Regions from separate parts of the Paenibacillus sp. FSL F4-0122 genome, predicted to be linked through region 1. Evidence: riboswitches for the same ligand, from Rfam matches in the RefSeq annotation. Region 1 holds a riboswitch; each other region holds the start of a gene.
What was found. Region 1 has a riboswitch for thiamine pyrophosphate ahead of MHH49_RS00650 (thiamine phosphate synthase). Riboswitches for the same ligand answer to the same signal wherever they lie in the genome.

Region 1 (3,145 bases):
TGTGGTTCATGATATTTTCTGCTCCACCTTCCGGGTCCACTCGGCGAAGCGCTACAGTAATCACCTGAGAACCAGAGCTTGCGATCACTCCGGGGATCAGAGCATTCCGGCTATATTTTCCGGTTCCGATAAATAATCTACTAGTTAATTCGATGCCTCCAATATGTAACGGGTCATGCATGAAATTACCTCCCTTTGGTTCTTAGAAATTTCTCAAAATTCTATACCGCTCCATCTCAACCCCCACCAACAAAGTGCACCAGTTCCAAACGATCATCCTCGCTCAGAGCAGTACTTTCATAATTCTCCTTACTGACAATTTCTCCATTCAGCTCAATGATCATCAGACGACCCGACCACTCAGGAAGACTGATCAAATCAGCTATAGTTTGAATACCACCAGAACACTCTGCGGATTTCCCGTTAATCAACAGTCTCATTCTGAATCACCCCCTTCGCCTATGCTTTTACCTCCCGGCTATGAATGAACCGCCTTATGAATAGCTTTGGCGGCCTCATAAGGATCATCCGCTCCGCAAATTCCGGACATCACAGCAATTCCTGCCGCGCCTTGCCTAATGATCTGCGCCGCATTAGCGGGACCAATTCCGCCAATCGCAATTACAGGAATAGAGCTAGTCTTCACCGTTTCTGCAAGCAGCTCTAACCCACGTGCGGGCAGCCCTAGCTTGCTCGCCGAGGGAAATACATGGCCAAACAAGCAATAATCAGCTCCCTGCTCTGAAGCATTCGCCGCTTCTTCCGGAGAATGAACCGATCTCCCCAGCCAAAGCTGAGGTGCAATTCGCCGGGCTGTAAGCGGGCTCAGACTGTGCCCAGCCAACTGAACACCCGCGGCACCAGCTGCCAATGCTACATCGATCCGGTCATTGATTATCAGTTTGGTAGCGGGTATACCGGCAGCCAACAGCTCCTGTGCCGCAGAGAGCAGTTCGCGTGCTGGACATTGCTTCTCTCTTAAGTGAATATAATCGACCCATGTCTGCACCGTGACAGCCAGTTCAACAAATTGTCTCAACAGCTGCTTGCCGTCTGATATTAGATGGATCTCAGCTTGTACCACTCGCGATCTCCTCTCTCTCACTTCCCTGTAGGCCAGTAAAAAACAAAAAAACTGCCCCCGTAAGGAAGGCAGTCAGAATCTGTATATAGACGGTACTACAAATAGCCCGACAACAGAAATTCGTTCTCCACTTCCCTACGCTGGTCTTAACCAGATCAGGTTCAAAGGGTCCGGAAATCCATTCCGTCTCAGCCAATCGGCACCCCTAGTGACATAAATATACAATTTTAAAATGCTAACGTGGTTTATAGTAACATATTTTTTTATTGAAATACACCCATTTATTCACATTAGCTGTACTAATCTAACCGTTTACTACCTCGCCACCATTTACATGAATAACCTGTCCAGTCACATAACTGGAATCGTCAGAGGCAAGATATACATAGGCTGGCGCCAGCTCCTCTGGTTGTCCAGGCCGTTTCATAGGCTGCGTGCCTCCAAACTCGCTAACCTGCTTCGCATCAAAGGTAGAGGGAATTAGCGGTGTCCAGATTGGACCTGGTGCTACACCGTTTACCCGTATGCCCTTCTCCGCCAGATTCGTGGACAAAGATCGTGTGAAACTCAGGATAGCTCCTTTAGTTGATGAATAGTCCAGCAGCTGCGGGCTTCCGCGATAAGCGGTAATTGAAGTTGTATTTATAATTGTAGATCCTGCTTTTAAATGAGGCATAGCTGCTTTTGTTAAATAGAACATCGCAAATATATTCGTACGGAAAGTACGCTCTAGCTGCTCGGAAGTAATATCCTCGATCTTAGCTTGCGGATGTTGCTCCGCCGCGTTATTGATGAGAATATCAAGCTTTCCTAAGCCCTCTACCGTCTGTTTAATAAGATCCTTACAGAATTTCTCGTCACCGATATCACCTGGAATTAGGATACATTTGCGGCCTTCCTGCTCGACCTGACGTTTAGTTTCCTCTGCATCTGAGTGTTCATTAAGATATGAAATGACCACATCAGCACCTTCTTTAGCAAAAAGCACAGCAACTGCACGCCCAATTCCGCTGTCTCCACCGGTAATCAACGCCGCCTTGTCTTGCAGTTTACCTGCTGCTTTATAATTTGCCGGCTCGTATTTGGGCAGCGGCGTCATTTCACTCTCAATCCCTGGCTGATGATGCTGCTCCTGTGGGGGTAAGGTTTTTGTAGCTTGTTTATTATTGCCTGACATCTTCCCTATCTCCTCTCGTTAAGCAAATTGATAGTTAACTGATCATCTTAGGATGGCACAACAATGCACGTTTATACGCTGGGTTTGTCATTTTCTTAAATCGCTTTACGAATCTTACTTACCACAATGCAAGTAGAAATAAACAACCGTGGATGTAAACTGCTGTAAGTGGAGAGGACTTCACTGCATACAAAAAGGCACAGCATCGCTGCTGTGCCTTGAATTGTTCACCCTAACTATTTCAAAGAAGAAACATGATTTTCTGCATTCACTCCATGTTCCAGTACCCACATAAAATAAAGAGCTTTAGCTGCTTTCTCCCGGGTCACTATGGCTTTAGGTTCTAGTTCTGTCCCATTGACCATTTGGCCTCTAGCAATCCCCACTTCAGATCTAATAAGCCCTAATTCATAAGCACTTTTCACTTTTGAAATTAAAAAAGGAGAAATGTCCGCCGTATCAACCAGCTGCTGCCAGGATACAAGTGGATAGTACATCGCTCCTCTAGCTCCTGGATCCAGATTGAAATCATAACCAGGATCTCCTGGCACTACTGCTGTGCCGTTATAATCAGTCATGTACTTAGGTTTATTAGCAAACTTTACTTGGTAAACATCATAGAGAATAGCACCCATCGTTTCACGTGACAGCTTACCTTTCGGATAATAGGCAAGATCTGATCTTTCCACTTTCATTAACTTAGAAATACTGCGTGTGAATTCAGCAACTGTCATCTCCGTATCTGGCTTAAAATTCCCTTGACGGTCTTTGCCCATTACTCCCAGCTGGATTAATTTTTCAATTTGATTGCGGTAATAAGCAGCTTCCCCGGTCGTCGTATCATTAGTTATTTCCGGAAAAACCTTATCCCAGTTGCCTGTTAG
Region 2 (3,145 bases), 2.9 Mb from region 1:
CAAGTTTCAAGTTGCTTATCCATATTCTCTTTAATCAAGTGCATCGGCACATGTCCTGGACCCTCTACCATCACCTGTACATCATGACTCCAAGCCATAGCTGTTAATTCACCTAACGTCTCTAACTCGGCAAATTGTGCTTCATCATTCGCATCAGCAATCGAACCCGGACGTAATCCATCGCCTAGGGAAAAAGAAACATCGTACAGCTTCATGATTTCACATATCTCTTCAAAATGTGTATATAAAAAGTTCTCTTGATGATGCGCAAGACACCATGCCGCCATAATGGAACCACCTCTTGAAACAATGCCAGTCATACGTTGTGCCGTCAACGGGATATAACGAAGCAGAACCCCCGCATGAATGGTAAAATAATCAACCCCTTGCTCCGCTTGCTCAATGAGCGTATCACGGTACACTTCCCACGTTAAATCTTCCGCTTTCCCATTCACTTTTTCCAACGCTTGATAGATAGGCACCGTTCCAATAGGAACAGGAGAATTACGGATGATCCACTCGCGTGTAGTGTGGATGTTTTTACCTGTGGAGAGATCCATTATATTATCTGCCCCCCAGCGGATGGCCCATCTCATCTTCTCTACCTCTTCCTCTATGGAGGAGGATACTGCGGAATTTCCTATATTGGCATTGATCTTCACTAAAAAATTGCGTCCAATAATCATCGGTTCACTCTCTGGATGATTGATATTCGCTGGAATGATGGCGCGGCCGCGGGCTACTTCATCTCTAACAAATTCCGGTGCCACATTCTCACGAATCGCAACGTATTCCATTTCCGAAGTAATAATCCCTTTGCGTGCATAATGCATTTGAGAGACATTACGCCCCTTTTTCGCTCGCAAAGGTTTTCTATGGAGCGCTGGAAACACTTCCGCCACAGCTTTTCCTGTTGCATTCCCGTTATCTTCAGGCTTCACGGTTCTTCCTTCGTACGCTTCCGCATCCCCTCGTTCCTCAATCCAGCTTTGACGATTGGGCTCTAACCCCTGACGAATATCAGTATGAATATTAGCATCCGTGTAAGCCCCGCTTGTGTCATAGACATGAATTGGGGAATTCTCCTCTTCGCCGTCTATGCCCGCAGTTGGACTAAGTGAGATCTCCCGCATAGGCACCTGAATATCAGGCCGTGAACCCTTTACATACACTTTTTGACTTGCTGGAAAAGCTGATAAATTGATTGGATCGTTGTTCAATTCGCTTGTCATCTCAATTCCTCCTATAAGGTGATTTGATCAAGCGGAGACGGTCTACTCCCCACACATAGAAAAGGCCACATCTGTATAAGATGAGGCCTTAGAGTAGACAAATAGAAATAGAGCTCCATTTCCTCCGCTGGCATTATCCAGATCAGGTTTGACGGTCGATAGTTATAACTATCCTCTCAGCCTGGTCCCACCAAGCTCCCGTAACTATATAATTGCTACTTCAAAGTATAACCGAAAAGAGAGAATTATCCAAATCTACTCAAATGTGAGATCAACGTGTACGTTAGTATAACACCAGTACCCCAAATCCTTCCAGAAGCACCTCGCCCGAGAATGTTGTGCCGCTCAGTAAATCTGTTTTGGTCTCATGAAGATGGATCGTGACAGGAGTCTCACTATAATTAAGCAAAAAAGCATAACTGGAAGAAGCTCCGGTACGGACTTGCAGCTCTACCTCTTCTGGGAGCTCCAGCCAATTTGCTGGCGATTGTAGATCAATTAATTTTATGAAATCAGCCGCTGCCTGTTCGTTAAATACGGCTCCGTAATACCAAACCTCACCCTTGCCGCGACGATTTCTAGTTACCGCCGGTTTTCCCGCATAATAATCAGAGGCGTAAACCGCCATCACTTCAACCGAAGCTTCCTCTATTTTAAGAATATCATTAAAGTCATCTGCTCCTGTAACGACTTCGGTCGCGCCCGACCAGCTAATTGTTGTTGGCTGACGACTGCCCTTAACCATTGTGAATTCTTCAACTGTGATCCCGCATAGATCCTTAGCAGCACCTGGGAAAGGACGCATATAACATTGACCGCGCTCATCCTTATAGCCAGTTCTACAGCCGAAGATCAGTTTGCCGCCTTGTTGAACATATTCATCCAGCAGAGACGCTGTCTCATCTGTCATAATCGCTGGGTGAGGATAGATAAGCACGTCGTACCTTGCAAGCTCCTCCAGCGTTGTTTTTTTGCGCAGATAGAGCACGTCATTCGGGATATGCTTCCGCTGAAGAGCCTTGTACCACTCCTTATTGCTCTTCCACATAAACGGGCCATGCCAAACATCGTATTCTCCATCCCACTCATTGTCATAATCACGAACAATAGCAACGTTAGCCTGATTATGAGTACCGATAAACGCTTGACCTGCTGCTGCCAGCTCCTGACCGATCTGCCCCGCTTCCCGCACTCTCCGGTTAGGCTGATTATGATAGTCATTGATTCCATGCCAATAAATTTCATTGCCCATCGTAGCTGTCCGCCAGCGGAAATATAACACCATATCTGCCCCATGAGCGATCGACTGATAAGTCCATAACCGCATCTGCCCGGGCTTTGGAGAAGGCATATCCATCCGGTTCACCCAGCCACCCGGGCCTGACTGCTGCTCCATAATGCAGAAATTCGGGGATATCGAACGAACAACAGATAATGACAGTCCCCAGCCTCTATCATTCAGCGGATTCCGCTCATTCGGGTCATAAAAAATAGTAGAGAACTGAGGATAAGAATCATAGCTGAAGAAATCCAGCAGTTCATCCGTCATTTCATGGCTATCGAGATGCCCGAACAGACCGTTCGTGGTTACCCATTGCTTAGGGGCAAGTTTACGAATGATATCCGCTTGGTTTTTGGCAAAAGAAATTGTATTGTCCGAAATAAACCGTTTTTCATCCAATGCCTGATGAGGATTGGGCTGCTTCGGTACTGGAGTCGGACGTGGGAGATAGACCTGAGACCAGTCACTATAGCTTTGATTCCAAAAAACAGCTCCCCATGCCTCGTTCAAATGCTCAAGCGTAACATATTTCTGCTGTAGCCATTCCCGGAAGGCCTTATGGTCACTCTCCGAATAAAATTCACTGATCTCACAGTTGAGTTCATTATCAATTTGCCAGCCAACTACACCC
Region 3 (3,145 bases), 1.7 Mb from region 1:
ACGTCGAATCTTGAACGAACTTGGGAAGTCCGGTACTCACGTAGCACATCACTACGCTCCGTTCCTCCTTCCTCAAGTAACGTCCAACCTTCTTGGTTCTGAAAGCCGTCTTTTTGAACTCTTAAATTATAAGGTAAGTTCAAAAAGCCAACTTTGATAACGAAGTAACTCAGGAAGCAAACTCGACGTCGAATCTTGAACGAACTTAGGAAGTCCGGTACTCACGTAGCACATCACTACGCTCCGTTCCTCCTTCCTCAAGTGACGTCCAACCTTCTTGGTTCTGAAGTCCGCTCTCTACTCCGCCGGTAAAAAATCATTACTGAATGCACTAGCAGCATCCAGCGGTTTATCCAGCAACTTCAGATCATACATCCAGTCGCCGTAATTTTGCCAGACCTCGGTTTTTTGCTCGCCCCAGCGGGCAGCATCGTCCTTGTATTTTGGGCTAAGCCATTTTTGGCTAGCTAGGACAAGGTCGGCGTCCAGGTCAGGAACGGCCTTCGATAACATACCGGCAGCCTCTTCCGGATGATCAATGGCATATTGATAACCTTTTGATGTGGCTTTCATGAAGGCCTTCACCAGCTCAGGATGATCTGCAATTTGCTTCTCACTCGTCGTCAGCACAGGCGTGTAATAATCGAGCTGTGGCGCATAATCCTTTAAGTACAGCATATCCAATGGCTCGCCACGCAACTCAGCCTCAACGCCAGTCCAAGCGTAGAAAATCCAGGCGAAATCAATGTCACGTTTGACGGCGGTAAAATAATCAGCTTCACCGATACTTATCAGCTTCACCTTTTTCACATCGCCACCTTCAGGATCCATGATAGCTTTCATGGCTGCTTCTTCGGCCGGTGAGCCCCAGCCTCCGTAGGTTTTACCTTCGAAATCCTTTGGTGATTTAATATTGCGATCTACTGGAGCGGCGAATCCCGATGTATTATGCTGAATAATAGCTGCTATCGAGACAAGGGGGACGCCTTGTAGACGGGCTAGAGTTAATCCTTCTTGCGCGCTGATGCCAAATGCGGCCTCGCCAGAAGTAACCATAGTATCAGAACCCGCTGCGCCTGGTTGAACGATTTCGACGTCCAGACCTTCTTCAGCGTAGTAACCAAGATCCTTAGCTACGTATAGACCGGTATGATTCGTGTTCGGTGTCCAGTCGAGTGCGACTTTAACTTTGGTGAGCTCTTTTGGAGCATCCGTCCCAGCCGCTGCAGTTGGATCAGTAGCATTTGCTTTGTTTCCGGCTGTATTCCCATTGTTGCTGCCGCATCCGGCAACGGCAAGAATGAGTACACAGGTGAGGCACAACGTAAGTGCTTTTTTGAGGTGCATGTCTTCTTCTCTCCTTTAAGGTTACAAGAATCCCGTCTTCACAACATGAACCGTAAAGTGTAGTATGTACGTTTTTCTACATCTTTTAGTGATCTTACAAAAAAAGCGCCCCGAGTGATCGGGACGCTGGCTTGGCGCAAGGTTAGTCAAGGTCACAGGGACCAGAACCAATTGGCGATTCCTACGCTGGCATTATCCAGATCAGGTATAAGGGTCAGTATCTTGTGGGATACAATCTCAGCCGGCCAATTCCAGCACCCCTGGTTCTATGAAGTTAACGGGTATTTCTATGTGCAATATAAGTAAGCATAAGTTTTGTACCTATACTTAATGTCTTATATTTCTCGCATACGGTGTATTATAGACGGCTGTACTCGGAATGTCTAGTAGTGCACTCCTGAATTTTTCCAATCCAGTAGTTTCTTTTTTGCTAGTCTAGATCTTTATATTTCTTGCGGTGACGCCGTTTAAGCTCACTAACCAGCGCCCCTAGCGTGAGGACAACGCTGATCAGAATCCCGCTCATGATCACGAAGAGGGCAAGAAATTCAAAGGGGGAATATCCAATCATTTTACTCCATTGAATCTTTCCATCCAGATCGTCAATGACCTGATTCATGCCGTAAATCCCGCTTACTACCGTAAATACAGTGAGAATCATCAGCAGATTATCCCGTCGCTTGGACTGAAACTTATCCTGATACTGAAACAGGTCATTTAAGGTTTCTTTCACTTCCTCGAATAAAGCGTCGTTTCCGTATACTTTACGCAGCTGAAGAAATATCTCCCGGCCCTGCGACTGGGAAATCAACTCCAAGAAGTAGAACTTTGCCGAGAACTTATTGATGGAATAGATTAGATTGTCTATTTCCTCATAATCATGATTAATCCGAAGTCGGGAGTGCATATTGGCGAGCTTCAGCAGAACGATTTTGTGGAAAATATTGAGTAAAAATCCGTAATAATATTGCCCATACATCTGGTTGGCTAGACTTACAGCAATCTCCTGTTCAGCCCGGGTCATGCAGCAAAAGGTCTGCTCATTCATCATATAATACGTGTCTGGGCCCCAGCGATTATAGGAATGCTCATGACAATAGTTTGCAATATACGCTGGATCGCTTGCACTGGCATAGGGCTTTCCGTTCAGATCAATTCCATCAAGCTGTGAGGCGCGATAGCGTAGATTTACACTAATCTCATCAGAACCTTCTTCATTCTGAAAGCCGTAAAAAGCTTGCACCTGCATTCTTTCATCTACGAAAAAAGGAAGGGTCTCAAAATAAGCCCCATTGATATCCGATTGATCCAGATATGGCTCCAGTCCATCCACCAAATTTCGGAAGACAAAATCCTCTACCATCTCATAGGTCTGTTCCCCGCAATGAATATAAGTGTAGTCATCCTGTATGAAGGTTTTCTCTAGCGCACGGAAACGATCCGCGAATTCTAGGGCAATACTAAAGGGAATCGAATCCCCCTCCAGCTGGACACGTATCGTCACGAATCCAAGCTGAAAGGGACATATGAATATATCCGTCGAGAGAATTTTGAAAAATATAGATTGCTGCGGAATCTCCAGAATGCAGTCGAGATTATTTACTCTGGAAAAACGGCGAAACGAGTCGGCATCCTTCCTGCGCGGAAAAAGGACGTGTGCGGCAAACGGTAAATAGGTGCGCTCCATTCGTTCATGGGAAACACAGTAACCTTCTCCATAATAGGCAGCTTCCAGTTCTTTGTTATCCAGAAAAAAACGTGTGAATCCGTCGTCCTGTAATTGCTGGATAAGCTGCTT
Region 4 (3,145 bases), 6.3 Mb from region 1:
ACGAGTCATCCCGACTGAGAAGGCAGCTTCCCATTGGCCTTTATGTATCGACAGGATAGCAGCGCGTACGATTTCCGATGAATAAGCCCCTACGCTAAGGGTAAATCCAATGGTGGCGGCAATGAAGGGGTCGAGTACAATGCCAACAGCCGGCAAACCATAAAATATAATAAATAGCTGCACTAACAATGGGGTTCCTCGAATAACCCACACATAAAAACGGGCGATTAGCTTCGGAATTACCCACGGTGAAAGACGTGCCAGCGCGGTTAGGATCGCCAAAATCAATCCAAGCACAAAGGAAAGTAGCGCCAACGGAATGGTAAAAGCCACCCCGGCTTTTAGCAGGGGTAGCAGTGTGTCTAAGAAAATTTGTATTTTGCGGTCATCCATTATTCAGACATCCTTTTTAGCTTCCAGGCTTAATTAGCCTTGCTAGCCTTGTATTATTTTGAAACGTCAGCTCCAAAGTATTTCTCGGAAATTTTCAAGTACGTTCCATCACTCTTCATCTCTGTAATCGCATCACTGACCGCTTTCACCAGCTCATCATTACCTTTCAGGAATACCGCGGCACTTTGTGATCCTTCAGGAATCTCATCAACCACTTTAATTTTTGCATCTGGTTTTTGTTTTTTCAGATCCAGATAAGACAAGCCATCATTCACAGTTGCATCAATACGTCCCGAAGTCAGCAGGTCCATCGCTTGATTGAAACCATCTGTAGCTACGATTTCAGCACCGTTCTCACGAGCGATGTCGGATAAGTTACTTGTCAGGGATTGTCCGGCTTTTTTACCCTTAAGATCGGCAAAGGTCTTAATATCCTCATTGTCTTCGCTCACGATCAATACTGCTTTGGATACGATATAGGGTTCAGAGAAATCATATTTCACTTTGCGATCTTCGTTAATGGAAACTTCATTAAAGATTACATCAAACCGTTTCGCATCCATTCCAGCAAAAATACCATCCCACTGAGTTTCAAAAAATTCAGCTTTAACACCTAAACGCTTTGCTACTTCTTCAGCAATTTCCACGTCAAAACCAGTCAATTTCCCCGCAGTGTCATGATAAGTAAAAGGTGCATAAGTCCCTTCTGTACCTATCCGCAATTTGCCGCTGGCTTTCACAGCCTCCAAACTGTTTTGCGCTGAAGATGCTGCTCCACCATTCGTTCCAGCTGTAGGTTCAGCAGCCGTATTGGTATTCGAATTATTGGCGCAAGCCGCTACAAGGACCACGGTTAACGCCAATATAATAGTTAAACTCCATTTTTTCATTCTTAAATCCCCTCTCTCTATCCGGTTTTTTTCCGGTAAATTGAATAGTACACTGCCATCACATGATCGTCAATACTTTTTTCCGATTATATACATCGGAATTATAATATTAACTAGATTCCTACCTATATCTTACCCAATCTTGGATTAATCCTTCACTTCTTTCTCTCTTTACTTCTCAGAAAGATATGGTATATTTATAAACAAATTAATATGGACCTGTTATTTCACTAGGGGAGTCGGCCGACTGAGACGGAGCTTCAAGCTCCGGACCCTTGGAACCTGATCTGGATCATACCAGCGGAGGGAAGTGGAGCAGAATTTTCATCAAGCATGTTAAGTGTTATTATGCAGAATGAACTTTTTGACCCATTCATTTCCTCTGGAAATGGATGGGTCTTTATTTGTTTAGGCGCTCCACAAAAATTTTAGGAGGTTAGATCATCACGACCATTTTATCTATTCAAGGCCTAACCTACTCTTTTCCGGAATCTGAGCAACCCCCTGTATTCGCAGATCTATCCATGGATATCAGGCAAGGGGAATTCGTCTCCGTAGTAGGTGCTAGCGGATGCGGGAAAAGTACATTTTTCAAAACGATTGCCGGTTTACTCGAACCTACTCACGGAAAAATAAAACTCTCTACACACCCGTCAACCGCTAGTCGTTTAGGCCAGATCGCTTATATGCCTCAGCAGGATTTATTGCTGCCTTGGAGGACAGTGCTCGATAACTGCCTTTTGCCTTGGGAGATCAAGCCCAGATTCAATAAACAAGAAACGATCACTCAGATTCGGGAAATGTTGACCCGCTTCGGCTTAGCAGATGTAGAGAAGGCTTATCCCCATGAACTTTCGGGTGGAATGAAACAGCGAGTCGCATTTCTGCGCACCTTAGTGGCTGGAGGCGGAACTGGTCTGATGCTGCTGGATGAGCCCTTTGGCGCTCTCGATGCCATGACCAAACGCGAGATACACCGTTGGCTGTTGGAGTTATGGGGTGAATTGAATCAGACGATTATGCTCATCACTCATGATCTGGAAGAAGCACTATTGCTCAGTGACCGGATTTATTTATTATCTGGCGGTGCGCACAGCGAATTACAGGAGATCGTTGTGGATCTACCAAGGCCAAGACATTATAAGATGAACTATGAACCCCGGTTTATAGCACTACGGGAAGAGTTGGAGCGAAGATTGCATGCAACCTATACCTTTTAAAAAACATCTAGACAACTATGGTCCCTTCCTTCTTCTGGTACTGCTCATTCTTGTAATCTGGGAGTCGGCTGTTCGCCTTCACATGATTCCAGCCTTTATTCTCCCTGCACCTTCCTCTATGGGAATCGCATTGATCGAGCACAGGCAATTATTATTCGGACAGCATTTATTGGCAACGTTACAGGAGATACTGGTGGGTTTTGTCCTTTCTGTTATTTGTGGTGTATTGCTGGGCACTGGAATGTTCCTGTATCGCCCCATAGAAAAGGCCATCTATCCCTTTCTTATCATTAGCCAGACGATCCCATTAATTGCGCTATCCCCCATTTTTATTATGTGGTTCGGATATTCGCTGTGGAGCAAAGTGGCTGTGGTGTTTTTGACGGCTTTTTTTCCAGTCGTAGTGAGTACATATGATGGACTTCGTACAAGTGGCCAGACTTACAAGGACTTATTATTAACATTTGGTGCAAACCGCTGGCAGCTGCTTGTCAAAACCCAAATTCCACTGGCGTTGCCTGCTTTTTTCTCTGGCTTAAAGCTGTCCATTGTATACTGCGTCATCGGAGCTACTATCGGGGAATGGCTCGGCGGCAGTAAAGGACTCGGTTACTTCAGCCGCAGAATGGCCGGAAATATGCA

Region 2: linked by a shared signal. The riboswitch ahead of thiC (phosphomethylpyrimidine synthase ThiC) and the one ahead of MHH49_RS00650 (thiamine phosphate synthase) in region 1 are both predicted to bind thiamine pyrophosphate.
Region 3: linked by a shared signal. The riboswitch ahead of MHH49_RS07800 (ABC transporter substrate-binding protein) and the one ahead of MHH49_RS00650 (thiamine phosphate synthase) in region 1 are both predicted to bind thiamine pyrophosphate.
Region 4: linked by a shared signal. The riboswitch ahead of MHH49_RS28245 (ABC transporter ATP-binding protein) and the one ahead of MHH49_RS00650 (thiamine phosphate synthase) in region 1 are both predicted to bind thiamine pyrophosphate.

What each region holds. Positions count from the first base shown of each region.
Region 1 is NZ_JBBODI010000001.1:153,175-156,319, forward strand. It holds gene MHH49_RS00640 (thiazole synthase) at 1-181, opposite strand, end outside; gene thiS (sulfur carrier protein ThiS) at 237-440, opposite strand; gene MHH49_RS00650 (thiamine phosphate synthase) at 479-1,084, opposite strand; TPP riboswitch at 1,200-1,301, opposite strand; gene MHH49_RS00655 (SDR family oxidoreductase) at 1,389-2,261, opposite strand; gene MHH49_RS00660 (GDSL-type esterase/lipase family protein) at 2,498-3,145, opposite strand, start outside.
Region 2 is NZ_JBBODI010000001.1:3,055,780-3,058,924, reverse strand. It holds gene thiC (phosphomethylpyrimidine synthase ThiC) at 1-1,232, opposite strand, end outside; TPP riboswitch at 1,335-1,444, opposite strand; gene MHH49_RS13225 (beta-galactosidase) at 1,516-3,145, opposite strand, start outside.
Region 3 is NZ_JBBODI010000001.1:1,840,412-1,843,556, reverse strand. It holds gene MHH49_RS07800 (ABC transporter substrate-binding protein) at 298-1,347, opposite strand; TPP riboswitch at 1,509-1,619, opposite strand; gene MHH49_RS07795 (hypothetical protein) at 1,778-3,145, opposite strand, start outside.
Region 4 is NZ_JBBODI010000001.1:6,423,444-6,426,588, forward strand. It holds gene MHH49_RS28235 (amino acid ABC transporter permease) at 1-393, opposite strand, end outside; gene MHH49_RS28240 (amino acid ABC transporter substrate-binding protein) at 447-1,283, opposite strand; TPP riboswitch at 1,506-1,609, shown strand; gene MHH49_RS28245 (ABC transporter ATP-binding protein) at 1,808-2,503, shown strand; gene MHH49_RS28250 (ABC transporter permease) at 2,484-3,145, shown strand, end outside.